DNA from 4 places in the Sporosarcina sp. GW1-11 genome. Region 4 is predicted to be linked to each of the others. Evidence: riboswitches for the same ligand, from Rfam matches in the RefSeq annotation. Region 4 holds a riboswitch; each other region holds the start of a gene.
What was found. A riboswitch is a leader RNA that binds a small molecule or an ion and turns the genes downstream of it on or off. The one in region 4 is predicted to bind cobalamin.
Positions count from the first base shown of each region.

Region 1: another riboswitch for cobalamin. It lies ahead of ORD22_RS14345 (ribonucleotide reductase N-terminal alpha domain-containing protein); the one in region 4 lies ahead of ORD22_RS12995 (DUF4430 domain-containing protein).
Region 2: another riboswitch for cobalamin. It lies ahead of cobJ (precorrin-3B C(17)-methyltransferase); the one in region 4 lies ahead of ORD22_RS12995 (DUF4430 domain-containing protein).
Region 3: another riboswitch for cobalamin. It lies ahead of ORD22_RS11180 (DUF4430 domain-containing protein); the one in region 4 lies ahead of ORD22_RS12995 (DUF4430 domain-containing protein).

Region 1 covers NZ_JAPMIW010000031.1:18,116-26,291, reverse strand. The annotation lists gene ORD22_RS14350 (YibE/F family protein) at 1-775, opposite strand, end outside; gene ORD22_RS14345 (ribonucleotide reductase N-terminal alpha domain-containing protein) at 1,027-2,301, opposite strand; cobalamin riboswitch at 2,474-2,649, opposite strand; gene ORD22_RS14340 (hypothetical protein) at 2,814-2,981, opposite strand; gene mdh (malate dehydrogenase) at 3,337-4,287, opposite strand; gene ORD22_RS14330 (BMC domain-containing protein) at 4,493-4,828, opposite strand; gene ORD22_RS14325 (EutN/CcmL family microcompartment protein) at 4,803-5,108, opposite strand; gene pduL (phosphate propanoyltransferase) at 5,125-5,979, opposite strand; gene ORD22_RS14315 (BMC domain-containing protein) at 6,013-6,297, opposite strand; gene ORD22_RS14310 (aldehyde dehydrogenase family protein) at 6,321-7,787, opposite strand; gene eutL (ethanolamine utilization microcompartment protein EutL) at 7,861-8,176, opposite strand, start outside.
Region 2 covers NZ_JAPMIW010000003.1:132,052-140,227, forward strand. The annotation lists gene ORD22_RS03790 (energy-coupling factor ABC transporter ATP-binding protein) at 1-821, shown strand, start outside; gene ORD22_RS03795 (energy-coupling factor transporter transmembrane component T family protein) at 815-1,612, shown strand; gene truA (tRNA pseudouridine(38-40) synthase TruA) at 1,618-2,355, shown strand; gene rplM (50S ribosomal protein L13) at 2,528-2,965, shown strand; gene rpsI (30S ribosomal protein S9) at 2,985-3,377, shown strand; cobalamin riboswitch at 3,584-3,760, shown strand; gene cobJ (precorrin-3B C(17)-methyltransferase) at 3,893-5,551, shown strand; gene cobK (precorrin-6A reductase) at 5,561-6,343, shown strand; gene ORD22_RS03825 (precorrin-8X methylmutase) at 6,333-6,998, shown strand; gene ORD22_RS03830 (cobalt-precorrin-5B (C(1))-methyltransferase) at 7,015-8,109, shown strand; gene cbiE (precorrin-6y C5,15-methyltransferase (decarboxylating) subunit CbiE) at 8,084-8,176, shown strand, end outside.
Region 3 covers NZ_JAPMIW010000017.1:42,211-50,386, forward strand. The annotation lists gene ORD22_RS11175 (carboxypeptidase regulatory-like domain-containing protein) at 1-1,722, opposite strand, end outside; gene ORD22_RS11180 (DUF4430 domain-containing protein) at 1,927-6,666, opposite strand; cobalamin riboswitch at 6,787-6,974, opposite strand; gene ORD22_RS11185 (hypothetical protein) at 7,160-7,363, opposite strand; TPP riboswitch at 7,697-7,794, shown strand; gene ORD22_RS11190 (ABC transporter ATP-binding protein) at 7,880-8,176, shown strand, end outside.
Region 4 covers NZ_JAPMIW010000024.1:39,029-45,888, forward strand. The annotation lists gene ORD22_RS12990 (S-layer homology domain-containing protein) at 1-1,181, opposite strand, end outside; gene ORD22_RS12995 (DUF4430 domain-containing protein) at 1,311-3,431, opposite strand; cobalamin riboswitch at 3,558-3,743, opposite strand; gene ORD22_RS13000 (hypothetical protein) at 3,865-4,041, opposite strand; gene ORD22_RS13005 (glycine betaine uptake BCCT transporter) at 4,226-5,716, shown strand; gene ORD22_RS13010 (O-acetylhomoserine aminocarboxypropyltransferase/cysteine synthase family protein) at 5,770-6,860, opposite strand, start outside.

The sequences.
Region 1 (8,176 bases), on a different contig from region 4:
TGGCTCCTAACGATCCAATAAACAACCCCGCCATGAATACAGTATGATAAGGGCGCGTCAAAAACTGCATTTCCTCATAACGCAAACCATTCCCTGAGGTAAGCCAGATTACAAGTGACGTAATGGTCATTGATGCAACAGTTCCAATCAACGTCGCGACAATCGCTGCATACGTTTTTTCATTAAAACCACTAACAAGCAATAACGAAATGCCGGTGAATAACAAAATACAGATTCCGCAAACAACTAGTAAACTGACATCGTAATACTTCACATAAATATCCAAGGCGAAAGACAATAGCAGCACATTCAGCGCAAAACTAACAATCGCTAATAACCCTTGCCTATGTCCAACAATTAATAACGTAAAAACAAAGATCCAAGCAACGATTAAGACATATTTATCACGTTTTACGTCTGTAATACTACCCGTCAACTCTTCCCCTTTCTCTGAGTCAATCGAAACGAATAGTTCATTACCTATACGATACCGCTGATCGTATGCTCCTGAAGAAGAATAGTCATTAGTCAAATGAATTTCCTGACCTTGTGCTTCCCCATTTTTCATCCTAGCTACGATACTCTGGGTAAATAGCATGTCCTTATTGCCATGCATATCCGTCACATCCGATGTTTCTTCTACCGTAGTGCTGACTACTTCGGCAATCGGGCGGTCGTAAAGCGAATGATTATTATGTATGAATATAATAGAAAAGATACAGCTAAGTGCCAGAATAAAATAGGTCATCCATTGCATAACTTTTATATTTTTCATTCTTTGTATGATTCTCTTCAAGACAAAACCTCCTAACGCTCTTTAGGGTATAGCATAGTTTAAGCCTACCACGTATTTGACGTAGGATTGACAGAAATGGATTGTTTTTTTCATGAATCATTCATATATACCCTGTGACGAAAAAAGGCTCTATTTCCCTTAAAGGAAACAAAGCCTACTTTTAATCAGATAATGACCTTTGCAGCAGACATACCAAATTCATTTCGGGCAATCCTTTCAATAAATGAACTTTAGAGTAGTCGAACTTCAGGTATTCCACATCTCCATGCTTTCATGAGCAACTGTAGCAGTTCTGCCGTTTCGATACTAGTGGATTTCCTTAGTGTGATGGAGCCTCCTAGGTCGGTATGGCGTTGTTCTACTGTCGCTTGATCAATCATTGCGGATTGCTGTTGTTTGGTTGCTGGATAAGCTGAGTAGTTCTTGCCAGCGGATGCTTTGCGCAATGGAATTTGTATTCCATACGCCCTAGACGTTGCCCCTAAATGTTGACTTATTTCTTTGGATATTTCTTCAATATAGTGAAGTGCCGCCTGTGAATGTAAACAGATGTTCTGATTAACGATTGCAGTTTCCCAACCTTTAACTTCAACCTGCAAACTACACTTCCATTCGTTTGTAATTCCGTTTTGCAAATGCACAAGAATTGAACAAACCCGGGCCAAGTCTGTTCTCTTCATTACTTGAGGTAGTTGAATATACGTGTGCGGTCCCGTGCTCTTAAGTTTTGATTGATTACCGAAATGCAATGTAACGCCTTCACTTGCCAACAGCTGTTTCATCAGGCCAATGGCAGAAACTTTTTTGTGCGCAATGGAGGGATGTGCGGCCGCTTGACGAAATGTATCACCGCTGAGGTTAGGGAGAGAGCATCCTAATACTCGGTGTACTTGTTCCTTATCAAATACGAGCCAAGAACCACATGCTTTTACCTGTTCCATAAAATTATCTGGGACCAGTATATGTTTGTCTTTCACTTTGCTCGATAAAAATGACAGGATCCTACTATCTAGTACATGCATTGAATAAGGCTGCGTTATAGGCTGTCGTTGACGGAACATCTTACCGAAGAAAGACATAACGTCAGTCGGCAACGTGATATAGCCATTGCTCAAAGCCCAATACGCTTCTGCCACTTTTTGCACACGATGTTCATTTTCATTCTGCAGTGCAGCCATCGCAATAAGCATCAGTCTTTCTTGCGGTAATCCAATGCGCTGGTCATAGTAATCCGCCGTCACAAACTCATTTATATATTGTCGAAGCTCTGTAGAAGATAATAGTTGATCGCGTTCCGCTACTATCTGCAATTCAAGCCACTTGATTTCACTTGCTGAATAGCTATGAATCCAAGGCCCATATAAGCCATGCTGCAATAGTTTACGTACTACTTGATGAAATCCTTGATACACCGGCCTTCCACGCTGTTGTTCCGCTTGTTGATAGACTATCTGCAATAACGCACGTTCATCCGTACGTTCTTCTGTCTGTTCAAGTACTCTCATGTCGCCGTCTCCTTTCTTAAACAACAAAAAACAATCATCCCGCCTCCTCGGCAAAATGATTGCAATAGTTGTGAATGAGGAAACAAATTTAGGCAACTCTAAGATCCTCTATGCAAAACGCATAGATGTTAGAGACCTGTTTGCCCCCACCTCTCAACCCCCGAAGAAAGTGTTGCTTTGACGATACGTGGCAGGTTTCCTGGCTCCACTTCATCCTTCCGCCAAGCCTTCCCATGTCTCCATAGTGGCTAATTCTGGCGGTCGTCCGTGTCTACAGTTGCGGGGACAGCTCCGGTTTACGGATTCCCTTTTATACCTTGATAGGTACCAACGTATCGTGCAAACGTATTTAATTGCTTTGTTTTATTTTATCATGAATCGCAAAGAAGATGGTAGGGTTTGATAACTACCTATTGAAAACACAACAAAACAGGGTACCTATGCACAAAACGATTGGGATCACATCCACAATTGTTTTTGCTAGGTACCCTGTATAGAGCCTTCTTCATTACTTACATTGTTTGTTGTTCGCATAGACAGCCGCACTCCACCAATCCTTTAGTATATGCTTCTTCCCACGTAATACCATGGATAAAACCATTCTCCGAGTATCCTGTAATTAAATAGAATGTCTCATTTTGCTCTGATTGTGCTGAATTGTTTTGATAGTTGTTATTCATAGAAACGCCTCCTGAAATTTGTATTTTGCATAGTATATGCGTATCGGAAAATAAAAGAACACTTACTTCACTTTTTATTGATCACCGGCTGATTGTCAGCGCTTACATTTAAAAAGGAAGATAAACTAATTTCTTACATGTCTCCAATTACATATACTAAGCATGAGTTTTATTATTCGATGAATTCTGTTTATTTTACCATGTACATAAATAAAAGTAAACAAGAAATTTTATAGAATCCTATCATTCATTCGTAGGTTTTTGAAACAACCACACGCCTAGCCTATAAGAACCTATGTCGAATACAAAAATATCTCTCTAAGTCCTCTTCACGACTTAGAGAGATTACCAGTGGTTAGGACAGTTGTTTTTCACAAATCTCGATGACAGTTTTAACAGAGTTTGCTGACTGATCGAGCGCTGTTTGTTCTTCATCTGTTAACGGTAGTTCAATGACACTTTCGATGCCATTCCCCCCGAGAACAGTAGGAACACCTAAATAAATATTTTGATAACCGTATTCGCCTTCTAAATAAGCAATCGATGGTATGATTCGTTTTTTGTCTTTGATGATCGCTTCTGCCATCTCGACTAGTGCTGCAGCAGGTGCGTAATAAGCACTGCCGTTTCCTAGTAGAGAGACGATTTCGCCGCCACCTTTTCGCGTACGTTCAACAATTGCTTCTAGTCGATCGGCTGAGATGATTTTATCCAATGGAATGCCGCCAGCATAAGAGTAGCGCACAAGTGGAACCATATCATCACCATGTCCGCCTAGCACGAAGCCTGAAATGTCCTCTATAGAAATATTCAGTTCTTCCGAGACGAATGTGTTGAAACGTGCAGTATCGAGTACACCCGATTGACCAATGACACGATTTTTCGGGAAGCCTGTTGTCTTATAGCATACATACGTCATAGCATCTACAGGATTACTTAAAATCAGTACGGTGCTGTCTGGTGCATAGCGTTTCACTTGTTCCGAAACGGAGCGCATAATTTTCGCATTGGTTGCGACGAGATCATCCCGGCTCATGCCTGGTTTACGCGCAACACCCGCTGTAATGATAACCATTGCAGCGCCTTCTATATCTTCATAATTCGATGTGCCCGTAATACGAGAATTAAATTGCTGCACAGGACTCGTTTGGAGAAGGTCCAATGCTTTTCCTTTTGTCGGATTGGAAAGGTCCGGGATATCTACTAAGACGATGTCGCCTAATTCTTTCTGCGCTGCCATCAATGCAACTGTAGAGCCAGTGTGACCTGCTCCAATAACTGCAATTTTATGTCGTTTGAAAGCCACGAAAACCACTCCTTTCTATATAGACTGGATGTTTTAGTATCTTGTTTGGCGCGGTGTTATGTAGCTTTGGCTCGGTTCGGTGCCTGTTACGCTCGGTCTGGTGATGGTTTCGTGCGGTCCGATCAGACTTTCGCTCGTTTCAGCACGAGTTTGGCTCGGCACACAATAACTTTCGCGCGGATCACTAATACAACCATTCATTAAATCAGTCTTTCTTCGTTGCCTTTGCCTTTGGTTCCACCGGTTTCTTTGCCTCAGGAACAACTGCTGCTGCAGGCTTCATCATACTATATACTGAATCATCAGGACGAGGGATTACGTGCGCACCAAGTAATTCACCGACACGTGCCGCCGCATCGCGACCAGCATCAACTGCTGCTTGAACCGCACCTACATCCCCTTGGACAATGACTGTGACGATCCCGCCGTCAACCATCTCCTGTGAAACCAATTCCACGTTTGATGCCTTCACCATCGCATCCGCCGCTTCAATCGATCCAATCAATCCTTTTGTTTCAATCATTCCGATTGCTTGACTCATGTATATCACCTCTCTTCACTTCTGTTGAATCTATAATACCGATAATGACCGCATCGATAGGAATTGGGTTTTCTTTCGGCAAAATAAAGCGTGAAGAACCACCACTCGTAATGAGCACCTCGTCACCAATTCCTGCACCAATTCGATCTGCTGCGACCATATGTGTCTGTATATTATTGCCGTGTGCATCAATCGGCTGGATGATTAATAGCTTAAGACCAGCCAACCCATCTTCTTTGCGAGTTGCCCACACATTACCGATTACTCTACCCATTCTCATGCGTAATCACCTTTTTCTACTTTCTGACAGTTATCGTTTTACCGAGTTCCCGTGCAGTATCTTTTGCAAGTGCTGTGACAATTGTTCCTTTATTAATAACAATTTCATCTTCTGAAATCGCAGCTAAGTCTTCAGTAGACAAAAGCTTTTTCGTAAATTCAAATGACTGTGGAACTTTCACCGTTTCCGGTATCATTTGTACAGCTGTCGTTTCTTTTACATCATTCGGTTTGACCAAACGGCCAATCGTTCCCTGTGTAATGAAACCTGCATTCGCTTCATCAGTATCAATATGCATTTCAAGACGATAACGTTCATTCACCCGAATGCGCACATTGCGGAATGAAATCGGTCGGATTCCATCAGCTTCTACCGTAATATACTCTCCATCTTCCACGCCAAAACGCGCAGCATCTGAGGGAGCCATATGGATATGGGACTGTGCGATGATCAAACCTTGTTCGATATGCACACTGCCTTTTGGTCCGATCAATGTAATCGGTGCTGATCCTTCTATATTGCCGGATTCCCGAAGTGGGGGCTTGACGCCAAGCTTCATGGCATCCGTAAAGCTAACCTCAACTTGAGTTGCTTTTCGGACAGGTCCTAAAATACGTACGCGTTCAATACTGCTTTTAGGTCCCGCAATCATCACCGTTTCATTAGCGGCGAATTGGCCCGGCTGTGAAAGCTCGGACCGTTGTGTCAATTGATACCCTGCGCCAAACAATACTTCCACATGTTCAGGCTGTAAATGTACGTGACGAGCGGATACCGCAATGGGCACCGCTCGATCCGGCAATTGAACGGGACTTTTCCCTAGTTGTCCGAGAATTTCTCCGACAATCTGCTCAATCAATTGCTGATTCATATCGTTCACGCCTTTCTACTTTGCCTGCAGTAATTATTCGCTTTTCGGCAAGATCATTTCAAGTTCGTTATGCGGTCTTGGGATGACGTGAACAGATAGTAATTCGCCCACACGTTGTGCAGATGCTGCGCCAGCGTCTGTTGCTGCTTTTACTGCACCTACATCACCACGTACCATAACTGTTACAATTCCGCCACCGACATGTACTTTACCAACTAAGTTTACGCTAGCCGCTTTGACCATTGCGTCTGCCGCTTCAATTGCACCGATTAAACCTTTTGTTTCTACCATTCCTAATGCTGTACCTTCTCTGTTCATAATTGTTTCCTCCTAATAGGGTTTTATTTTGTAAGTTGCTTAACGATTTCACTGACTAAGTTCTGTACTAATGCTGGATCGATGTTGCTGTTTGTTGCTGATACGTTGTTCATCACGCTAGATACGAGTTGATCATTCGAGCTTGCTACCGGCTCTGAATGCTTTGGTAACTGAACTTCTTTCGTGCCATATGCCATCCGTTTAATATTCAGCAAATGCTTTGCCGTCAAATTGTCGGATGTGATGTTGCCACCGAATGTACCACAACCTAGTGTCAATGATGGCATCAAGCCCGTCGTTCCACCAACAGCCCCGACAGAAGACATCGTATTCACTAAAATACGTGATACCGGCATTTCCATTGCGAATTCACGAGCGACGGCATCGATTTCCGTATGAAGTGCCAAGCTATGTCCACGCCCACCAAGATTCAATAAGTCGAGGCAAAGTTCCTTCGCATGCTTCACACCATCTACGGTATACATCGCAAAAATTGGTGATAGTTTCTCCAATGAAAACGGAATATCCTTGCCAACCTTTGTTTCCAAACCAATGATCAAGCGCGTGCCTTCCGGTAAGGAAATACCAGCCAGTTGTGCGATGAACTGCGGGCTTTTGCCGACTACTTTCGGGTTCACCTTGCCAGGGGTTGGTGAGATTACACCTTCCATACTCTTTTTCTCTTCATCAGACAAAATATACGCACCGTTTTTCTTCAGCTCTCGAGTGACGAGATCAACGACGTGCTTATCGACAACAATCGCTTGTTCCGTCGCGCAGATCGTGCCGTAATCGAATGATTTACTATCGACGATATCTTTAACTGCTTTTTCGATTTTCGCGGAACGCTCGATATAGACAGGTACATTACCAGGACCTACGCCGTATGCTGGCTTACCTGAGCTATACGCTGCTTTTACTAGCGCACCGCCACCTGTTGCAACGATCAAGTTGATGTCTTTATGTGACATCAATTGCTGCGTCGCTTCCATTGAAGCCAATGTCAGACACTGGATCAAACCTTCAGGAGCACCTGCCGCAACTGCTGCTGCGTCACATACTTTTAGCGCTTCTTGCGTACATTTCACTGCGTACGGGTGAGGACTAACGACGATTGCATTGCGTGTCTTCAATGAAATCAATGTTTTGAAGAATGCAGTGGACGTTGGATTAGTTGTCGGAATAATTGCAGCAACGACACCGAATGGAGCTGCGATTTCCACAACTTTATTTAAATGGTCTTCTTTGATGATACCGACCGTTTTTAAATCTTTGATACTTTCATACACATCACGGGAGCCGACTTCGTTCTTGATTTTCTTATGGGCAGCTACTCCCATTCCCGTTTCTTCTACCGCCAGTTGTGCAAGTCGACCGGACTGTTCAAAGGCTGCGTCCGCTACGGCTTTGACGATTTTATCGACTTGTTGCTGGGTATAGCTCATAAATTTCTCTTGTGCTTCTTTTGCGGTTTGAACGGCCGAGCGCATTTGCTGCAAGGCCAATAAATCTTTATCCACTAATTGAACCAAGTCAAAACACTCCTTTCTAGATTCTACTATTTCAATAACTTAACGGATTGTTCGCCATGTTCTGTACCGCTTCCCTAAAAGCGTCGGCTGCTGCTTGGCATGAAGATTGACTGCCTGTAAGCAAGCCGCCACCGAAGTTTGTTTCGGAGGGAGGTGCATAGAGTTCACACAGTGTAACATCAGCAGCTTTAAGGGCGGCATCTAGTCCGATAATGGCTTCGAGTGGCGGTGCAATCAAATAGGCTAGTGATTGCCCGACCGGTATGTTGGCCATTTCAGCTAAATAACTACCACAGCTGGAGATCGTATGCGCATAAAGTGCATGATCTGGATTACCGTTAATTGCT
Region 2 (8,176 bases), on a different contig from region 4:
AAAAGCGGGCATTGCAGGACGTGACTGCCACTATTCCTTCAGGCTCTTATACGTCAATCATCGGTCACACGGGGTCAGGTAAATCGACACTGTTACTTCATTTGAATGGTCTGTTGAAACCATCTGAAGGTGTAGTAAAGATTGGTGAGACAATAATTACAGCACAGACGAAAGGTAAGCAGATGAAGGAAGTGCGACAGAAGGTTGGTATCGTTTTTCAATTCCCAGAGCATCAGTTGTTTGAAGAGACGGTGGAAAAAGATATAATGTTTGGACCTCTTAATTTCGGAGTCCCCAAAGAAGTAGCACGTGCTCGAGCCCATGAATTGGTGAAATTGCTCGGTCTGCCTGAAGATGTCCTTCAAAAGTCGCCGTTTGAGCTGTCAGGCGGTCAAATGCGGCGTGTGGCGATAGCTGGAGTACTAGCGTTCAAGCCGTCTGTGTTAGTGCTGGACGAGCCAACAGCAGGTCTAGATCCTAGGGGACGTAAGGAAATCATGGAACTGTTTAATCAACTTCATGAACAGGAAAACCTGACGACTATTTTAGTGACGCATAGTATGGAAGATGCGGCTCGTTATAGTGATCGGATTGTTGTTATGCACGAAGGAACATCAGTAATGGAAGGCACGCCTGAGGAAATTTTCAGTCAAGAAGAACGATTACACTCTTATAGGCTTAGTGTGCCGCGATCGGTTCGTTTCCAACGTAGAATGGAAAACTTAATTGGTCAGCGATTTAGTCGGCTTGCCTTAACAGAAGAAATACTAGCGCAAGAGTTATCCACAACCCTTGCTGGAAAAGGAGAGCGGCCATGCTAGAAAAAATGATTATCGGCCGTTTTATTCCTGGAAATTCTATAGTCCATAGGATGGATCCCCGTTCTAAGTTATTATTTGTATTTTTATTTGTTGTTGCCGTTTTTTTGGCAAATAATGTCGCATCTTATGCCGTGTTACTAGCCTTTACAGTATTCGTTATCGCACTTGCTAGAATTAGACCTTACTTTTTAGTGAATGGTTTGAAACCAGTCATATTTTTGATTGTCTTTACGCTGTTATTGCATATATTCTTTACGCGTGAAGGTCCGATCATATTTGAATGGAAGTTTATCAAAATCTATGAAGAAGGATTGCGAATGGGTATTTTCATTTCTATTCGTTTCCTAGTGCTCGTGTTAGTCACGACAGTGTTAACGCTGACAACTTCTCCGATATCGATTACCGATGGACTAGAGACGTTGCTTAATCCGTTCAAGAAGTTAAAATTGCCCGTTCATGAACTAGCGTTAATGATGTCGATTTCATTGCGTTTTATTCCAACATTGATGGATGAAACGGATAAAATTTTGAAGGCTCAATTGGCGAGAGGTTCTGACCTAAGTACTGGCTCGATTAAAGAACGGATCCAAGCAGTTATTCCATTGCTCGTCCCCTTATTCGTCAGTGCATTCAAACGAGCCGAGGATTTGGCTGTCGCTATGGAAGTGCGAGGCTATCGCGGTGGTGAGGGAAGGACAAGGTTCCGCCAGTTATCCTGGCAAATGAAAGATACAGCTGTACTGATTACATTTGTGTTATTAGTTGTCGTGCTTGTTTGGGTAAGGAAGTGAATAAAATGAAACGAATGAAAGCAATCGTATGCTATGATGGGACGAATTTTGCAGGCTATCAATCGCAACCGGGGATGCGCACGGTTCAGTCTGAAATCGATAAAGTATTAGTTAAATTGCATAAGGATCCTTCTATTCACTCTGTAGCGAGCGGCCGTACGGATTCCGGTGTTCATGCATTAGGACAAGTCATTCATTTTGATACACCGCTAGATTTGGCTGATCGATGGGTGACTGCGCTGAATGTATTATTGCCGAAAGATGTTCGCATAACGAAAGTGGAGGTCGTGTCTGACGATTTTCATGCGCGATATGGAGCAAAAGGGAAGACGTATAGATATAAATGGTCCTACAGTGAAGTACAAAGCCCTTTTGAGCGAAATTTTTCGGTTCATTTAGGTAGATGGAATCCGGATATTGATCGTATGAATGCAGGAGCCGTACACTTAATCGGGACGCATGATTTTACAAGTTTTTGCTCAGCGAAAACTGCAACGAACAATAAAGTTCGGACAATTCGTAAGTTAACACTTGAACGACAGCAGGATGAATTAATATTAGAAATAGAAGGCGATGGCTTTCTTTACAATATGGTACGTACGATTGCAGGTGTTTTATTGGCGGTAGGGATTGGCTGGGATGAGCCGGAAGACGTCTACAAGATACTTCAGGCAAAAGATCGTCAAAAGGCCGGCAAGACAGCGCCGGCACATGGTTTGTACCTAGTGGAAGTCACGTATTGAAGGCATGGCAACTAATCCTGGTGTTTTCATAAAAACGCTTGACTTTATTGAAAATAAAGGTTAACATGATAAATGGTATTTCAATAACCCCACAATGAGCCCCGGAAGTTTATTTGTGTTTAGGGATAGAGAAAACAATGGAACAGATTGATACTTTTAGGAGGATTACAATATGCGCACAACATTCATGGCTAAAGGTCACGAAGTAGAACGTAAATGGCTAGTTGTCGACGCTGAAGGACAAACGCTTGGACGTCTTGCTTCAGAAGTTGCAACACTATTACGCGGTAAACATAAACCAACGTTTACACCACATGTTGATACAGGTGACCACGTCATCATTATCAATGCAGAAAAAATTCAATTGACTGGTAACAAGTTGAAAGACAAGCTTTACCACCGTCACTCTGGGTACACAGGTAGCATTAAAACTCGTACTGCTCTTGAGATGCGTACTAACTACCCGGTTAAAATGCTTGAACTTGCGATCAAAGGAATGCTTCCAAACGGTCCTCTAGGTCGTCAAACAATCAAGAAATTACACGTTTATGCTGGTCCAGAACATCAGCACGCAGCACAAAAACCAGAAGCATTTGAGCTTCGCGGATAATTAAGAGGAGGAAACACACTTGGCACAAGTACAATATATCGGCACTGGCCGTCGTAAAAGTTCAGTAGCTCGTGTACGTCTAGTTCCTGGCGAAGGCAAAATTGTCGTCAACAACCGTGACGTAGAAGACTACGTACCATTCGAAACACTTCGTGAAATCATCAAACAACCACTAGTTGCAACGGAAACACTTGGAAGCTACGATATCCATGTTAACGTAAACGGTGGAGGTTACACAGGTCAAGCAGGAGCAATCCGTCACGGCGTAGCTCGTGCGTTGCTAACTGTAGATCCAGATTTCCGTCCAGTATTGAAATCAGCTGGCCTTCTAACACGTGACCCACGTATGAAAGAACGTAAGAAGCCAGGTCTTCGCGGCGCTCGTCGTGCACCTCAGTTCTCAAAGCGTTAATATTGGTTTCATACCAAACTTTACAGCCCCTTTCCGAGTTTATCGGAAAGGGGTTTTTTAGATTCTCAAACAACTCGCACAGACTATAGAGGAATAGAAATCGCAATTATCCATAGCGGAGCAAATAATCTTTCTTAAGGGTTCCGAAAATAAACCTGGTGTATATTTGTAGATTCAAAGATTGTATGTTATATTTATGAAAATTAAATAACTTAATTTAAATAAGTGCTCACATTGTGAGGTAAAAGGGAAACTAGTGAAAATCTAGTACAGCCCCCGCTACTGTAAAAGCTGATGAAATTACAAAACCACTGAGAAATCGGGAAGGTGTAAGAGTAAAATGAAGCTTGAGTCAGGAAACCTGCTTATTTAAACGACACATACTTTTCGGAGGGAGAAGTATAGGCGGGACAATTTTATTAATTGTCCTATGTTTCAGTATGATTTCTATATACTTTCACATGCCTACACTTCCTTGAAAAGGAGTGTAGGCATTTTTTATTTGGAGGGAAACCATGAAAAAGGGAAAAATTTTTGTTGTTGGATTCGGTCCCGGAGCTACTGAACATATTACAGGACGAGCGTTAACGGCACTGCAAGAAAGTGATTATATTATTGGTTATAAAACTTACGTAGAGCTGATTAAGCATTTAGTGACAGCGAAGTCCATTGTTAGCACAGGCATGACAGAAGAAGTATCGCGTGCAATAGATGCTGTTAAGAAAGCGGAGGCGGGCGGTATTGTCTCAGTTATTTCCAGTGGTGATTCAGGTGCGTATGGTATGGCAGGATTAGTGTATGAAGTGCTTGTTGAAAAGGGTTGGACTGAAGCAGAAGGAATTGAAGTAGAAATTGTTCCAGGTATATCAGCAATTAATTCATGCGCGAGCTTACTGGGCGCACCTGTCATGCATGATTCTTGTACGATCAGTTTAAGTGACCATCTAACACCATGGACGGTTATCGAAAAACGAATTGAAGCAGCTGGGATGGCGGATTTTGTAATTGCTTTATACAATCCGAAAAGTGGACGCAGAACACGTCAAATTGTAGAAGCACAAAATATTTTACTAAAATATCGTTCCCCTGACACACCTGTAGGGCTAGTGAAAAGTGCGTATCGTGAAAATCAACACATTGTCCTGACAACATTATCTGAAATGCTTGAGCATGATATCGGAATGTTGACAACTGTCATTATCGGTAACTCTTCCACTTTCTTTTATGAAGATAAAATTATTACGCCAAGGGGCTATCAACGAAAATATACATTAGGGGAAGGTAAACAAAGATTAAGACCGCATCAGCGCTTAAAAAAGGAAGCGGAACCATGGGCGCTTGATCAAGAAACTGGAGAAGCGCAATCAGGTTATGAGGAAATCATTAGAAAGACACCTGAGCAGGCTCCAATACAACAGAAAGAACAAGAGCAAAAGGTTCAGACAATGGACATGGCTTTAAAGGCCTTATCACTGGTGTCAAAAGAAGAAGTGCCAAATCCATTTTTGGTAAGACAGCCTATCGAGAATATATTTGAATTTTCAGTTTCACCTGGTGTTGCTAATAAAATGATCACAGCAGAGCAAATGCGTGTAATGGCTGAAGTCGTTGGTGAGAAGGGTACCTTGGAATATACTCCGGATCATCGTTTTTTAGTAAAGGTTACAACAGATAATCCTGAAGCGATTGTTGAAAAGCTTGAAGAAAATCATTTAACAGTCATGCCGGCAGGGGAAGTCTTAAAAGTCAAAGCATGTGATTTTTGTTACGGAGAAAAGGCAGATTCTATCCCATATGCAGAAGAAATCGCAGCAAAGTTTGAAGGGATGAAGCTTCCGAAGCAATTGCATGTTGGGTTCAATGGTTGCGGAATGGCGTGTTATCGCCCTGTGTTTGATGATATTGGGATTGTGTACCGGAAGAAAAAATTTGATTTATTTATTGGTGCGAAGCCAGTTGGTCGTACTGCCCATGCCGCTCAACCTATAGCAGAGGGAATTGAGCCAGAAGATTTAATCCCACTAGTAACCAAAATTATAGAAGAATACGAACAAAATGCACATCCTAACGAACGTTTCTTTAAGTATTTTAAACGTGTCAAAAAAGTTTTGAACTATGACTATTACGACATGAGCTGCAAGATTGAAGTAGAGCCAGCACCTTGTGGAGATTAGGAGGAAACTATGATTTTATTTTTAGCAGGTACTAGCGATGCTAGAGCTTTAGCCATTCGTTTGCAGAGTCTCGGCTACCCTCTAATAGCCACAGTAGTCACCGAATCTGCGGCAGAAAGTTTAAAAGAGAACGCTATCTCGTATCAGGTGGGTCGGTTAACAGTGGATGACATGGTAGCGCTGATCAAGAAGTATGAGATGACTTGTGTAGTGGATGCTAGTCATCCCTATGCGGAAGAAGCTTCGAAAACTGCTATGACAGCAGCAAAGGCATGCGGTATTCCATATATTCGCTATGAACGTCCGAAAGAAGAATTTGTTTCTCCGCTGATTACAGAGGTTGACAGTTATGAAGACGCTGCTAAGCTAGCTCAAACGCATAAAGGGACGATTATGTTAACAACGGGCAGTAAGACGTTGGAAGTGTTTACAAACTACTTATTGCGCGATGAAATTAGATTGATTTGCAGAATGCTCCCAAACGTAGGGAATATGGAAAAATGCGACAGATTAGGGATTAAACAAAAGGATATTGTCGCAATACAAGGACCGTTTTCTGAATCACTCAATAAGTCTTTGTGCGAGCAATATGATGTGACGTTAATGATTACTAAGGAAAGCGGCAAAGTAGGTTCTGTTGATGAGAAAATAACAGCCGCCTTAGAACTAGAGATACCCGTTATTTTGATTAAACGACCAAAGCTTCAATATGAAAATTTTTGTACGTCTTTTGAAAAAGTTACACAACTATTAGGAGGTTTTACTTTTGAAAAATCCAAACATGAACTTTAATACGAAATTCACACCGCTAACTGTAGATCCAGATAAAATTTATGATCACAGTTTCTCAATCATCAAAGAAGAGATGGGGGAACATCCATTTACAGACGAGCAGTGGATGGTAGTTCGCCGCGTGATTCATGCTTCAGCAGATTTTGAGTTAGGACGCAGCATGATTTTCACACCTGATGCACTCGAAGCAGGAATCCAATCGATTTTAGCAGGCCGTCACGTCGTGGTGGATGTACAAATGATAGAAAGTGGCTCAGGCCGCAAACGATTCCAGAAGCATAACAGCGACTTACATTGTTACATTGCGGATGAGGATGTCGCAAAAGAAGCGAAAGCCCAAGGTACAACACGTGCGATTATTTCGATGCAAAAAGCAACACGTTTGCACGAAGGTGGAATTTACGCCATCGGTAATGCGCCAACTGCATTGTTAGAGTTAATTCGTTTAATTAAAGAGGGTATCGCCAAACCGGATTTAATTATTGGAATGCCGGTCGGCTTTGTTTCGGCAGCGGAATCAAAAGAGGAACTGGCAGTACTTGAGGGTATTCCATTTATCACTAATGTGGGGAGAAAGGGTGGCAGTACAGTGACAGTAGCCGCACTGAATGCCATTTCGATTATGGCAGATGAGCGCGCAAAGCAAACAAACTAAAAAAGATCCTTCAAAAATGCGTCATGGCTACACTACAGGATCTTGTGCAACTGCGATGACGAAAGCAGCGTTGCAAGGATTGGTGACGGGGATAGTACCGGAAGAAGTCACTATCTATTTACCGGTCGGCAAATACGCCACATTCAAAGTATCAGCATTTGAAATAGTCGATGGCGGCGTAATGTGTGAAACCATCAAAGATGCGGGCGATGATCCTGATGCTACACACAAAGCCCGAATTCAAAGTACCGTTTACTATTCAAAAGAAGAAGGCATCCATTTGGACGGAGGGGTTGGTGTAGGACGGGTGACAAAACCGGGTCTACCCGTCCCCGTCGGTCAGGCGGCCATTAACCCGGTGCCGCGCAAAATGATACTTGGGGTTGTACAGGAAGGATTCGAGTACTACCAATTAAAACGCGGAATCGATGTAGTGATTTCCGTGCCTGACGGAGAAGAAATTGCCAAGAAAACACTAAATGGACGTCTGGGCATTATTGGAGGAATTTCAATACTAGGAACCCGCGGAACAGTTGTGCCATTTTCGAGTTCTGCCTTCATGGCAAGTATTGCACAAGCAATTAGTGTCGCAAAAGAAGCAGGCTGTGATCATGTGGTGATCACGACAGGCGGCCGCAGTGAAAAGTTTGCGTTTAAACAATATCCACATTTACCGGAAGAAGCCTTCATAGAAATGGGCGATTTTATTGGTTTTACGCTAAAGAATATTGCGCGCAAGAAAATCCCTAAAGTGTCCCTTGTAGGAATGATGGGGAAGTTTTCAAAACTGGCACAGGGCGTAATGATGGTTCACTCGAAAAGTGCACCGATCAACTTCGGTTTTTTGGCGGAAATGGCAAATAGAGTAGGTGTCGATGAAAAGACACAGCAAGAAATTCTGCAGGCCAACACTGCATCACAAGTCGGTGAAATACTCCAAGGAAATGATGCATTCTTTGAAGCACTTAGTAAAAATTGCTGCTATTACGCACTGAATCACATGAATGCGGAAATTGAAGTATCGACATCATTGTATGCCATGAATGGAGACTGTTTAGGAAAGGCTGAGAACATTGACAAATTGGATGAAAATGATTGGTATAGGGGATAATGGCACGTCAGGATTGCTTCCTCAATATATAGAGTGGATCAATGAATGTGATGTGCTTGTAGGTGGA
Region 3 (8,176 bases), on a different contig from region 4:
ATCTTGAACGTTTCGAATGTAAAAGTAACCATCCGAATCTGTATAACTCCAACCATAGTGGGTAGAACTTTCTAGTGAGACGTCAGCGTTTTTAACAGGTGTCTTTCCATCTGCCGCCATCACGCGTCCTTGTACATATTTTTCTTTCTGCATATATATCGTTCCTACATCGTAGACATCGTTAGCAGGAATATTTAATTTCATTTTAAAATTTTCATAACCAGGGAAATACGCTTGCAACTCCCCGTTTCCTTTAGTTACTCCAGTTACATCAAAGAAACCACCTGAACCGGATTGTGTGTATTTTGTGGGATATTGATTCAGTGTATTCCATGTTTGTGCATAAACATTTGCACCAATCAACGGATTTACTTGCGCATCCGTCACTCTACCCGTAATGCGTACACCTTTTTCAAGTGTAACTGCAATTGTAGATGTATTCGCAGTGATTTGTATTGGTTGAGCGTTATAGTCAACAAATTTGCTACTATAAACACTTAAATGATAGTCATCCGCAAACGGGACATTCTGTATTAGAAATTTTCCATTCACAATTTTAGGGTTGTATTGATAAAAACTTCCTTGTTGCCAATTCGATTGGACCCTAGCATTGTAACTATATAAACTAATCGATTGTACTGCGTCAATTAACTCCTGTGAATTTCCCTCAAATGAAATCTCCACGTTTACAGTCTGCTTGCAGTTCATCGGATCATGTTGGACATTCACTTGATGATTTTTAAGATCTTGTAATGCCCACTCAGAACTTTCACAAGCTAACTTATTTGCACGGAAGTCTATCCATATCAATGCAGGATAATATTTAGAACTGATAAAATGAGCACTCGTTAATTGATTGTTATTTAAATTTAGTTCTCTAAGTTTTCCAAAGTATAATTGATTTTTCACTTGAGATATTAGATTATCTCCCGCGTATAGTTCTTCCAAGTCTCTCAGCTGCGCTAATGAATCAATAGTTGAAATACCTGTATTGTTTAAATCTAAAGTACGCAATGAATTCATAGACGAAAGATATGAAATTGCTTGGTTACCCAACTTATTATTAGCTAGTAGTAATATCTCTAATTTAGGTAATTTCTCGATTAATGCTAGCTGATTGCCTAGTAACTGATTACTTTCTAGATCGAGTGTTTGTAAGTTTAACGCATACTCTAGTCCCGTTAAATCGTCAATTTGTCTGAATGACGCATCTAGATTGACTAACTCTAGCATATCCGCTTCTGTAATATTAGCATCTGTTTGTTTACCCAACTCTTCTAAAATTGCACCTTTCAGCGCAGAGTTAGGGATTTCCACATTTTTTTGAGAACCAATACTAAAAGCTTTTTCTTCAATAAAGTTATTATTAGAATCATAAACGGCTAGCACACCACGCGATAAATCTTCTGCAATAAATTCTTCAAAAGAAGTCTTTCCTGCTGCAATTGGGATAGCGTATACATTTTTCCCTAAGAATAGTTTCGCTGAGAATACATTGCTGCCTACTTCAGCATCTACTTTATAGTAATAATAATCACCTTTGTCATGTCGCTTGTCCGCTGTAATATGCGAAATATATTTTTCAGTAATAGGTGGTACATATATACTTGTTGCACTTGCTTCCTTCATCCACAAACTTCCTGCCGATAAAGGTATGTACATTAACAGTAATGCTGCCATGAACATGGTTATGGTTTTCTGGATCATCGTATATTTCTTCATTTTTTCCCTCCTCTATCGTTTTAAATAGTCGTGACCTTAGTAGCGCATTCTAATTCATATACATATACTTACTTACACGACTACTTTAGTACAATACTACTAAACAGTCAATAGAGTCTGGGTAGCGATCCTGTAAGATTACTACTATAGAAAAGACCGCCACAAAAGTCATATTCAATGACTTTTCGTGACAGTCTTTATGATTTATTCGACCAGAAATATTTTACGAATAGGTTCTTTCAGTATTTTACCACTCGCTGACTTTACGCCGGCAATTGTTATATAATACAGTTCACCTTTTGTGTAACCTTCAGCTGGCTTAATCTTTAATGATTTTCCATCCTCGCTAATTTCTAAAGCAGCTCCGACAATTTCTCCTGCCGCATTTCGAACGTCTACTTTATTCAAGTTTTCAGGATTATCCATTAAGGGCGCTGAAAACTTTACTTCCCATTCTTTCGTAGGTTCGGTTTTACCATCGGGTTTCAAATAAGTATACGGTTGATCATTATCAAGCACGACTACTTTAGGTTCTCCTGGTGGTAGTTCGATTCCTTCCAAGGCATCCATTTCTTCCCCCGTTTGGCCGATTTGAACAATCACAAACCCGCCGACTACTTCTATTTTTTCAATTTTTGCAGGTTGCAGTTCACCAGATTCTTCGTCTTTCACCTGTATATGAAGCTTGCCATCTGTAATAGTTGCTTCTACTTTTTCAGGCGCTTTGATTGGTGGTTCTGGTTTTGGATCCGGCTTTGGATCCGGCTTTGGATCTGGCTTTGGATCCGGCTTTGGATCTGGTTTTGGCGTTGGGTCAGGAGTTGGTGTAGGATTCGGATTCCAATTATCCCCTAAGTCTGCCCCTAAGTTCGTTGTATACTGCCAACGTAAAACATCGCCCTTCTTTAAATCATAGATTCCAGCACTGTATTGAGGGAATTGTCCATTTACTGAATACATCCAGCCACTTTGAGGACCACCATCAAATTCACCTAAATTATTAATACTTTTCACGTATACGGTTGGACCTACACCACTGAAATTCATTGGAATTGAACGACTTTCTAGTACACGTTTTAGTGCAGTAAATGCCGTATCTCCCGATCGAATTTCAATCTGTTTTGGACTGACAATGTCACCCATACCCATTGTCCGTGCTTCTACAGAAAATGTGATATAGGCTGGATCAGCTGGTGGTGTAGTTGTTTCTGGCTTTATAATTGATTCGTTATATAGTGTAACTGCTTGTTGCAAATTACTAATTGCTACAGTTACTTGTTGCTGATCTACTTGTCCATCTGCTTCGACTGTTTTGGCTGTTGTGATAGCTTGTTGTAATGCATCACGAGAAACTTTTTTGTATGTTCCCGCCGTTGTTCCTTCTTGTGTTGTCGCTAATCTTTCTTCTGCTGTTTTGATTATTGATGTTAACTGTGCTTTATCCACTATTGGTTCAACGGGTTCAGTTGGTTCCGTCTCTTCAACTTGTGAAAATTGCTGCCATACGGATTGACCTGTTTTGATTTCGTATAAAGCGATTAATGATTGTTCAACCGCTTTCGTATTAACCCATTTGTCGGCAGGCAACGTATATGCAAATGCACCGTTCTCCATCTGAAATTTGCTTAATGCGTCCAATGGAGTAATTCCATCTTTTTGCCACTCCACAGATGTTACGTCTTCTCCAATTGCTACAAGTCCTGAGATTACAGTAGCAATACTATTAGAGTTTTCTGTTCCCCAAGAACCCCAACCTGCAGTATCCAATTGCTGATTTTTCAATACAGCTTTTGCGCGCTCAATCGCCGTGTGTACTGCACTATCGTCTTGATAATTGGCAAGTGCTAATAAAACCATACCTGTCATATCTGGATCAGCTGTGTCGTTTGCATTTGGAGAAAATGCAAATCCACCATCAGTTTTTTCTTGTTTCAACAGATGATCTAGCGCTTTTGTTTTCGCTTCCGCGTTCCACGTTCCAACATCTTGCTTGCGCTTTTCTCCCGTATCCAAAGCAAGCATTGCCCATGCGTGTTTATTTATGCCACCGATTGACCCATCTTCCTTCTGTTGTGCAGCCAATTCAGCGTACAGATTCCGCTCAGTTTCCCATGCAGCAGAAGGGTCTTTTCCAGCTGCTAGTAAGCCGAAAATATAACGGATATGATCAGTGTCTGACTCATTTGCCAGTAAACCGGGATCTGTTTCAATCCAATCAGGTAATTGTGCTGTACCATCTGTTAATTGTGAACTAGATGCATTTAATGCGACTAGTTCAGTCCAACTAATTTGAGGTAGCCCCCATCTGAAATTCGCCTGATCATAGCGTCCTTCTTCATAAAAATGTAACGTATCTTCAATCATTTCCTCTACATTGCGAACATTTACCGGTGCTTTTGGCGTGATCTTTATAGCCGTTTCACCAGCACTCACTATTGCTTTTGAAAGTACGTTAATTGAGATTTCTTCAACTGGTACTTGACCTTGTACATGTAGAATCACCGCTTGATTATTTACCGTTTCTACGGAATCGATTACTAAATCTGTCTGATCAATAACCCAGCTATCCACCTCAAGAGCCGCATCCGTAAACGTATCACCTTTAAGCTTAATTTCGATTGTTGGATCTACAGTTCCGCTAGTCAACTCAACGCTCGAACTGATTTCGGCATTGCGTTTGTAATATAAGTGAACTTTATCATTTGAAGAGAGTTCGTCTTCAAGTGATTGAATCGCTTGATCATTTACTGACACAACCCAAGAGTCAGAACCACCTAAGCTGCCATTTTTTTCTTCATTAACTGATACAATACTGCCGAGCTTCGTATCGAGCTCATAAGCTATATTTTGTTCTGTCAAAATATTTTCTATAAGTTGTTTTACCGTAGTTCCTGGTTCAAACGACACTTCAGATTCGGCAACTACAACTTTAGTTACTCCATCAATTGCTAACGTTGCCTTTTGTGTAACTGGTTCTGGCTTCGGATCATTCGCAATGCGATTCCAAACCGAGTTTCCTGCTGTCATGTCAGCTAAAGCTAACAATGCTTGTTCTGTTGCCATCAAATTAGTTGAAGGAAAGTCGCTTTTCCACATAAACGATCCGTCATCTTTTTGGAATCCTTTTAATGCATCAAGTACTGTATTTCCTTCTACATGCCATTTTTCCGCTAGTACATCTTCTTTTACTGCCACAAGACCCCAAATTGCTGTAGATAATGAATTGGAATTATCGCCACTTCCCCATGGACCTGCTGAGTTAAATCCGCCATTGCTTAAATCAGATTGTCTAGCTTTTAATAACCCTTTTGCTTTATCAATCGCAGCGTCTACATCACTTGTTCCTTGATAAGTAGACAATGCTAGCAACGCCATACCTGTTAAGTCAGGATCAGATTCGGTCCCACTTAACGCATATCCACCATCAGTATTTTGTTTGCTTAGTAAATAATTTAATGCTTTTTGTTTCTTTTCTGCATTCCACTCGCCTAAATCAGCACCTAGACGTTCACCTGTGTCCATTGCAAGTAATGCCCACATATGTTTATTGATTCCGCCGATTGCGCCTGTTTCTAGGTTTTGTTGAGTTGCTAATTCTGCATAGAGATTACGATTCGTTTCCCATGCTTTTGCAGGATCTTCATTCATCGCAAGTAATCCGAAGATATAGCGAATGTGTTCCGTGCCCCCATTATTAGGCTGAAGATTAGCTGGAGCTGTTTTCTGCCATGTTGGTAATTTCCACACGCCATCCGTTAGGTTTTCACCTGCAGCGTATAGTCCAACTAGTGTCTGCCACGAATCTACTGTCGAGTCTTTAGTTTTGTAAAACTGAACGACTTCTTCTAGCATTTGTTCTGCTGAAGGTGGTTCTACTGGTTCTGGTTCTGGTTCTGGTTCTAGTTTAGGTTCGTTAAAGATTCGATTCCAAACAGAATTTCCAGCTTTCATATCTGCTAATGCTAGTAATATTTGTTCTGTTGCCATTAAGTTTGTTTTTGGTTGAGTGGTCTTCCACATATATGAACCGTCTTCTAACTGGAAATCATTTAACGCATCTAGTACTGTCTTACTTTCTACCTGCCAAGCATCTGCCATGACGTCCTGCCCTACTGCCACAAGACCCCAAACCGCTACGGCTAAGGAGTTGGAATTATCGCCACTTCCCCATGGACCTGCTGAGTTAAATCCGCCACTATCCAAATTTAACTGTCTAGCTTTTAATAATTTCTTCGCCTTTTCAATCGCAACATCTACTGCGCTCGTCCCTTGATAATTAGACAACGCAAGTAATGCCATACCTGTCAAATCCGTATCCGAAACTGTCCCACCTAAAGCGTATCCACCATCTGTCTTTTGTTGATCAAGTAAATAGTCCAGCGCTTTTTGTTTCGTTTCCGAATTCCACTTCCCTAAGTCGGCACCTAGACGTTCACCTGTGTCCATTGCAAGCATAGCCCACATATGTTTATTGATTCCGCCGATTGCTCCTGTTTCCAGGTTTTGTTGAGTTGCTAATTCTGCATAGAGATTACGCTTCGTTTCCCATGCTTTTGCAGGGTCTTCATTCATCGCAAGTAATCCGAAGATATAGCGAATGTGTTCTGTGCCATGATGTGTTTCGTTAAGGCCAGCCGGCTCTTCTGTTTGCCATTCGGGTAAAATCCACTGACCATCCGTTAGGTCTTCACCGGCAGCATATAGTCCAACCAATGTCTGCCAAGAATCAATTTTCTGATTCCGATTCTTATAAAACTGGACGGTTTTCGCCAATAGCTCATCCACAGAATAACGATCTTCAGCGGGTAATTCTTCTCCACCTGATTGTTCTGTTTGCCCTGTATCAGGACTCACTGCTTGTACCGCTGGAGTTAAAAACGACAATACCAGCAGTAAACTCAATAACACCGAAAACCATTTTCTCACCAAATGATAATTCCCCAACTATTCCTACCTCCTATTTTTCTCCGTAATAAAAACCCTCACCTCCGGAAAGAGACAAGGGCATATGTATGCGTGTATAAACTACTACCACAAAAACATGCGTACCTTTTTCCGGAAGGCAGTTAGCATTGTATCTTGGCAAGTCTCCTGACTTATGGATACAAACACAACTTCAACCTTCCCAGTAATACACCAGTGGTTTTCTGAAGTTACTTTCCATTTACAGTGGCCGGACCGTTCAGGATTTTCACCTGATTCCTTTTTCAACTTTGCAGATTAGGCAAAGTACCAAAATACGCTATGAAACTATATTTAATGATAGAGAATAGATTTGTAAAATGCAATAGCAAAAAGCTTTACTAACGGATTTCACTATTCTATTTACTGATTAAGAGCTTTAGTGATTACAAAAAAAGCTGCCCTCACAAGTCGAAACTTGTCAGACAGCTCTCTATTTATTATTGCTAGGAAGAAAAGTATGACGCGTCACTAATTAATTCAGTACATACATTTTTGTTTCTAGTTTTTTATAAATGGTAGTAGTCGTCATTGTAATCACATGAATATATTTTTCAGGAACTGCTACCCGAATAGAATTCAGTCTATTCTCGTTAATCCATTCTGTTAGGTTACCCCACTCATCTGCAAATGAAGTAAGTTCATTTATATTAATCGCTGGTACTCTTACAGTGATCAAATGATCGCATAGTTTGGTGTTGCAGGTATAGAGATTAGTAACGTATTTCCAACTATTTTGAACGTGCCTTTGTCTAGGCAGGAAGCAAAATCCTTCTCCACTTTTTCACATGACAATTTGCCAATGCTCTACATTTCTCTCCCTATTTATTTTCATTAAAAACTGCTTAATTCAAAGGTAATACTTGTTACGTAGTTAGACCTTTGCATCTACTTCTGAACTTTTACTACTATCGGTATAGCTATTCATTTATTTAGCTTATTTTCCTATTCTTCATCATTTAACATCTAACGCATCTTGACTACTAGCCTATACTATGCAACGATAAGTGATGATACACACTAGGGGTGCTTTTGCTGAGAGAGGCCGTTGCCTTAACCCTTTAACCTGCACTAGATAATGCTAGCGAAGGGAAGTGGACATATAGACGGTTTAGGCCGGATTATGTAACCTCTTCGCAAAAAGAAGTGGTCTTTTTTGCGTTGATGATTTTAAGAAAAGTGAAGTGATTACTACATGAGAAAGACGGTACTCGCATTTGATAACGTTTCGTTTCATTACCAAGCGGCTAAGGCATCGCTTCCAGTAGCTATTTTAGATCAGCTCAATTTACAAGTACGTGAAGGTGAATTTGTTAGCATTATCGGTCCAAGTGGTTACGGTAAAAGTACACTTTTCCGGCTCATTACAGGTCTGGAAAATCCAGACGGCGGAGAAATTCTTTTAAATGGTGAAGCTAGGGACAATCGTTTAGGTCAAGTCGGCTATATGCCGCAGCAAGATTTATTAATGCCATGGCGAACGATTTTAGAA
Region 4 (6,860 bases):
CGCGTCCATTTTGAATTACTTGGTACTTGATAGTCTCTTGCATCCAAGGCAATCAACGCAAAGATAATACCGTTATTCCCCTGGTACGTTAAACTATCTGCACCCGTTGTATGTTTTTCACTATTAACAATTTTATCGATTAAATTAAAGCCTTTGCCATCCGCATTCGTCGGATCAATTCCGATTGCTGCGGCGGTCATAGCTAAACGTTCTACGTCTGTAATTTTCATGCGGCCTTTACCCGATCGGCTTATCACTTGATCCTGCAAATGCGCTTGGAATTCTTTCATGTAAGAAGCCGGGACTTTCTTTCCTGCTTTCACAAGTCCGATTGCCTGCCACTCACTGTTTACTTCACCCGCAAGAATTTGTGCACTTGCTTGGTTAATCGCCGCTGAAACTACTTTTGTGTAGTCTTTAGCTGGTGGAGTTTCCGGATCTGGTTTCTGTACTGGTGGTACCGGATTTGGGTTAGGTGTTGGAACTGGGTTAGGTGTTGGTTCCGGCGTTGGTTCCGGCGTTGGTTCCGGCGTTGGTTCTGTCACTGCTGGGTTGTATGTGACGTTTACCGTTTTCATAACTGATCTTTGATGAGCATCCACAGCCTTCACGACAATTGTGTTCGCTCCACTTTTCAATACAACATGTACTGTATTTCCTACAACTTCTGCTTGCTGACCATTTACAGTAGCTGTCGGTTGAAGTTGAGTACCGAAATAACTTTTTGCATCGACTTGCAGTGATACGTTTTGTGTTTCAACCGTTGTACCTGAAGTGACGCCAGAAATAGCCATCGTCGGTTCAAGATTTTCTCGGAAAGGTGCAAGATCTGAATTAAGGTCTGCCCCTAAGTTCGTTGTATATTTCCATTCAACAACATCACCCGGAATTAGTTTGATAATACCTGCGCCACGGTTTGGAAATATTCCATTGACACTGTACATCCAGCCGCTACCTTGGCCTCTGTCGAATTCTCCAACGCCGTCTATAGCTTCTACATAAGCATTTTCTCCGCTACCTGAATAGTCAACCGCAATGTTACTTGCAGCTGCACTGCGTCGTAATACATCTAGGACAGTTTCACCTTCTAAGACGGTAACCGTAGATAGTGGCATCGGTACTTCTGTTGAAGAGATTGTGATGGAATGTTGTAACGTCTGTACGGATTGAGCTTCTGCCATAGGTGCTAGCTGCTCTGCATAGGATGGAGCAATTGGAACAAGAATAGCTGCACACGCCAAAGCAATCGCTGCTGTGATCTGTGTAAACTTCTTGATAATAGAAATAAAGCATACCTCCCGAGTAGTTATTTATTGAATAATGAATAGTTTACGAGCCGCTTGTTTTAATGGTTTTCCATCAGTCGAAACGAGATCCGATATGACTAGTGAATACAACTGACCACTCGTATAATTTGTTTGTGGCGTGACAGTCGCTCTATTGCCTTTGACAGAAACATTTACAGGCACACGCTGACCTTGTACATCTTCTACATATATCTTACTTAGATTAACTGTTGTATTCTGTACTTCTTTGTTGAATGTAACGGTAAACGGATGCGATGGCGCTACGATTTTCGCGTCAAAATCACGATATACCTGGTCATTATCGACTAGAAATATTTTTTTCGTTCCTTCTGGGATTGTAGCTGATTGCTTACTACCCTTCTCCCCTGCTTGAACGATGTAATACCCGCCTAATGCTTCCTCGTTCTCGATTAAAATAGAAGACCACGCGCCATTTTTGTTTTTCTGGACGTTTAGAAGACTGCCGTTTAGAATCCCTTTAAGAGTAGAATGTGCTGAAACTTCTGGCTGTGGTTGTGTCTGTTTCTGAGAGAAATCATACAAGCGTCCTTGATCTTTTGTGAATAAATCGTAGGCTACTAGTGCTTGCAATGCTTGTTCCGTTGCCATACCATTTGCAGCGGTTTCATTTTCGGTATGTTTAAAGCCACCAGACTCTAGTTGGAAACTTAATAAGTGATCTACTAAATTCACACCATTCTTTGTAAACTGCTTACCTTGTGGATCGATTGCATTTGCTGTCAAACCGATAATTACTTGCGAAGTCGCTTCACTTGAAATACCACCTACAAATGCTTCATTAAAACCACCAGTCTCCCCTTGTTGTGCTGACAAGTAATTGACTGCTCGATCAATTGCACTTTTTACATCCGCTTGATTTGTATATGGTGCTAATGAAGTCATTGCCATTGCGGTTATGTCATAACTTGCTGAGCCTGTCTTACTAGTTTCCAAACTCCACGCTCCGTCTTCTCTCTGATACTTCAACAATTCGGCAACGATTTTTTCACGATTCCAACGCGCATTGCTTGGAATGTCAAAGTTATTCGTATCCAAAGCAATCAATGCAAAGATCAATCCATTTGTTCCTTGGCGAATCATCGTATCTACATTGCGAATATCTTCACTGTTATAAATCTTATCTAGTAAATTAGCTCCATTAATATTCGCAGGATCTTTCCCAATCGCTACAGCCGCCATCGTTAAACGTTCTACATCTGTAATCTTTAAACGATTTCCGCCGATTTGATCAATGACTTGATCTTTTAGATTAGTGGTAAATGCTGTTTCATAGCTTGATGGAACTGCAACTCCTGCTTTTACTAATCCAATCGCTTGCCACTCGCTAGATACAGGACTACTGACTATATAATCTGTAACTTTTTTAATCGAATTTTCGATTCGTTTTGGATCAGCTTCTACCGTTACAGTAAGCGAAGCTGCTGGCTCGGACTTTCCTACAACAACACCATCCAATGCAGTCAACGTGAAGTCGCCTCGTTGTGCTGCACCGTCTAGTTGAATCGTTACTTGCTGATTCGTATTTTTAGTTATCGTGGAGATTTTTACATTCGACTGATTAATACTCCAATTTGCAGGATTGCTAGCCTCTTGTGTAAATGTGTCACCTACTAAGTTGACTGTAATGTTAGGATTTTTACTGCCCGCAGTTACAACTGTTGACGATGAGAATGCTGCATAACGACCGTAAGAGAATCGCAGTTGGTCATTTTCTTTGAGTACGTAGCTTGCCGCACCTATATTAGGAGATACGCCATTGACTGTATAGCCCCAACCATCCCAGCCGCCTAGTAGACCTGCATCTTCATTATTTATAGAAGAAACATAAGAACCAAAACTGCTTTCTGTAATCTTATAAACGATTCCCTTAGCATCTAAAGCCATTTTCAGTGCCTCTAACGCATTTTGACCTTCTGTAATTTGAATCGTTTCTTGCAATAAAACATCATCTAAGCCAACAACCTCCACAGCAATATTCTGTTGTGCAATTGCCATTTGTTGCTGTGCATCTGAACTTGCGATAGCAACTGAAGTTGTTGTTGGTAAAAGCAATGATGAAGCAAGAAAAATACTTGCGATGAATGAAACATAACGTTTAACCAATAGAATTCCTCCTTTTATTGAAAAAAATAAGCCCTTGCCTCCAAAGAGAAGGACAAGGGCATTTTGTATAGTTGGATGTAATTCAGGAATTGCTCCATACAATATGCACACCTTTTCTCGGAAGGCGTAACGTATATTGTTTTGGCAAGTCTCCTGACTTATGGGTATTCACACATCTTCAACCTTCCCAGTTTATCACCAGTGGTATTTGAAGACGCTTCCCATTTACAGTGGCCGGACCGTACAGGATTTTCACCTGTTTCCTATTTTAATCTGCATCATATGCAAAGAACCAAAACAATCTATTTAGCTTTTATTTTAGTATATCACAGCTACGTCTCGTGTCATTTACTATTTTGATAGAACGGTATAAAGGACCGATGAACTATTATTTTTCATCGGTCTATTTATAAATAAAATACGAGGAAATGTCTTACAGTTCCTGATAATCTCTTTGATATTTCCCGCCGTCTTTAACTACCGCATGATACAAAGCTTTTAAGGCAAAGCTTTTTTCTAGTTCATGCTCCTTCATGATCGCTTTTAATTGTCTATTAAGCTCCGGGCTATGCTTGACGAGCTGAAGCATTTTAGGTTGTGAATATTGCATGAAAATCTCCTCCTCACCTATTTCGTTTCTTTAGTATAGCACGGCTACAAGTTGCACGTTTTATAATTAAATAAAAATAGTTGATATTTACGTTTGTCGTATGTTTCAATTGGGTAGTCTAAAATGTATATGCCTACTTTTCGGAAATGCAATACATACTAATATATTTACACAAGGGGGATATATGAAAAAAGTTTCGATTACATTTTATATTACATTAGTGGCTGTCCTATTGGCGGTCGGATATGGTGTCATTGCACCTATTCATTTTGAAGAAATAACGTCTATTATTAAGAATTTCATCACTGACTCTTTCGGCTGGTATTACTTACTGACTGTGTCTATGCTGTTTTTTGTTTCAGTTTTTCTGATTTTCAGCCCTATCGGTAGAATTCGTTTAGGGAAAGAGAAGGATCGTCCGCAGTTTTCGATGATTTCTTGGCTTGCGATGTTATTTTCTGCTGGAATGGGCATCGGTTTAGTCTTTTACGGTGCCGCTGAACCTTTGTCGCATTATGCGATAGATCCTGCCACGACAGCAACTGAGACGAAAGCATCCTACAAAGAAGCGATGCGTGTGACATTCTTCCACTGGGGCTTCCACGCGTGGGCTGTTTATGGAATGACCGCTTTAGTACTTGCCTACTTCCAGTTCCGCAAAGGACAACCAGGCTTAATCTCATCCACGCTTCGCCCGATCTTCGGGGATCGTGTAGATGGGCCACTCGGTACTATAATTGATGTCTTCGCTATTTTCGCGACCGTTTTCGGTGTAGCAACATCACTTGGATTCGGAGCCGTACAAATCAATGCCGGTCTGAATTATTTATTTGATATACCGATTGGTTTTTGGTCACAGTTCGTTATTATCGCAGTCGTGACTGTATTATTCCTAATTTCTGCTTGGAGTGGACTCGGTAAAGGAATCAAAATATTATCCAATGCCAATATGGTCTTGGCAATTGCGCTATTGATCTTCATCATTGCACTCGGACCTACCTTACTGATTTTCAATATGTTTACGGATTCTATAGGGGGCTATTTGGAAAACATCATCCGATTGAGTTTCCGTACCGCACCATTGACTCCTGAAAATCGTACTTGGCTAAACGGTTGGACGCTCTTTTATTGGGCTTGGTGGATGGCTTGGTCTCCATTTGTTGGGATGTTTATCGCCCGTGTCTCAAAAGGTCGTACCATTCGAGAGTTCATGATTGGTGTATTGGTCGTTCCTACCGTATTGAGTGCGATTTGGTTCGCAGCATTCGGTACGACAGCGATTGAGACGCAAAGAGCAGGAGTTATAGATCTCGCTTCTAGTGCGACAGAGTTGACGATCTTTGAAATGTTTAGCGGATTACCTTGGTCATTTGTCATTTCAGTAATTGCTATTTTGCTAATTATTTCTTTCTTCATCACGTCAGCAGATTCAGCAACGTTCGTACTCGGTATGCAATCGTCGTACGGATCACTGACGCCTCCTAATAATTTAAAAATCGTCTGGGGTGTCATTCAATCTTCTATCGCGATTATCCTCTTGTATGTCGGTGGTCTCGATGCCTTGCAAAATGTCATTATCATAGCGGCATTACCGTTTTCAGTTATACTCATAATGATGATTGTGTCGCTCTTCAAATCATTAAAGCAAGAGCGAAAACGAATTAGAAAACCATAATAAAAAGGAAAACCATTGGCTGAATCGCACAATGGTTTTCCTTTTATATTTGATTAATTCGTAGCTTTCTCAATCGCTTGTTTCAAATCTGCGATAATATCTTCAGCTGATTCTAATCCAACTGATAGACGAATCAATTCCTCACTAACGCCAGAGTTCTTCAAGTCTTCTGCAGATAACTGCTGATGTGTAGTCGATGCAGGGTGAATGATGAGTGACTTTGCATCTCCAACATTCGCCACATGCGACCAAATCTCTACGTTGTCGATTACTTGACGTCCTGCATCACGTCCACCTTTGATACCGAAGACGATGATCGAACCAAAGCCATTCTTCAAATGTTTTTTCGCCAAAGCAGCGGTTGGGTGATCTTCAAGACCAGTGTACGTTACCCACTCTACTGCAGGATGTTCTTGTAAGAAGGCCGCTACTTTCTGTGCATTTTCGTTGTGGCGAGGCACACGTAAATGTAGCGTCTCCAGCCCTTGCAGTAAGTTGAAGGCACTGTCCGGCGCTAGGCAAGGTCCGAAATCACGTAATAATTGTACGCGTAGCTTCGTCGCAAATGCAGCCCCCGCTGTATCAATACCATAGCGTAATCCATGATACGATTCATCCGGTTCTGTAAATCCTGGGAATCTTCCTTGTGTCCAATCAAATGTTCCCGCATCAACAGCGACCCCACCGATTGTCGTACCGTGTCCACCAATCCATTTCGTTGCTGAATGAATAACAACGTCCGCGCCAAATTCAATCGGGTTGGAACCGTATGGGGATGGGAATGTGTTATCGACTAACAACGGAAGCCCGTTATCATGCGCTATTTTCGCAACAGCTTCTACGTCGAGAACTTGTAAGCTTGGATTACCGATTGTTTCAGCAAACAGCGCTTTTGTTTTATCCGTAATTGCCGCTTCAAAGTTTTTCGGATCAGATGCATCGACAAATTTTACTGTGATGCCATAACGAGGCAATGTCACGACGAATAAATTGTATGTACCGCCATATAGATTACTAGCCGCGACGATTTCATCGCCTGCGCCCGCAATGTTCATAATTGAAAAAGCAATTGCCGCCATTCCTGAAGACAACGCGACCGCAGCCGTACCACCTTCAAGTGCCGCCACGCGCTCTTCAAAAACAG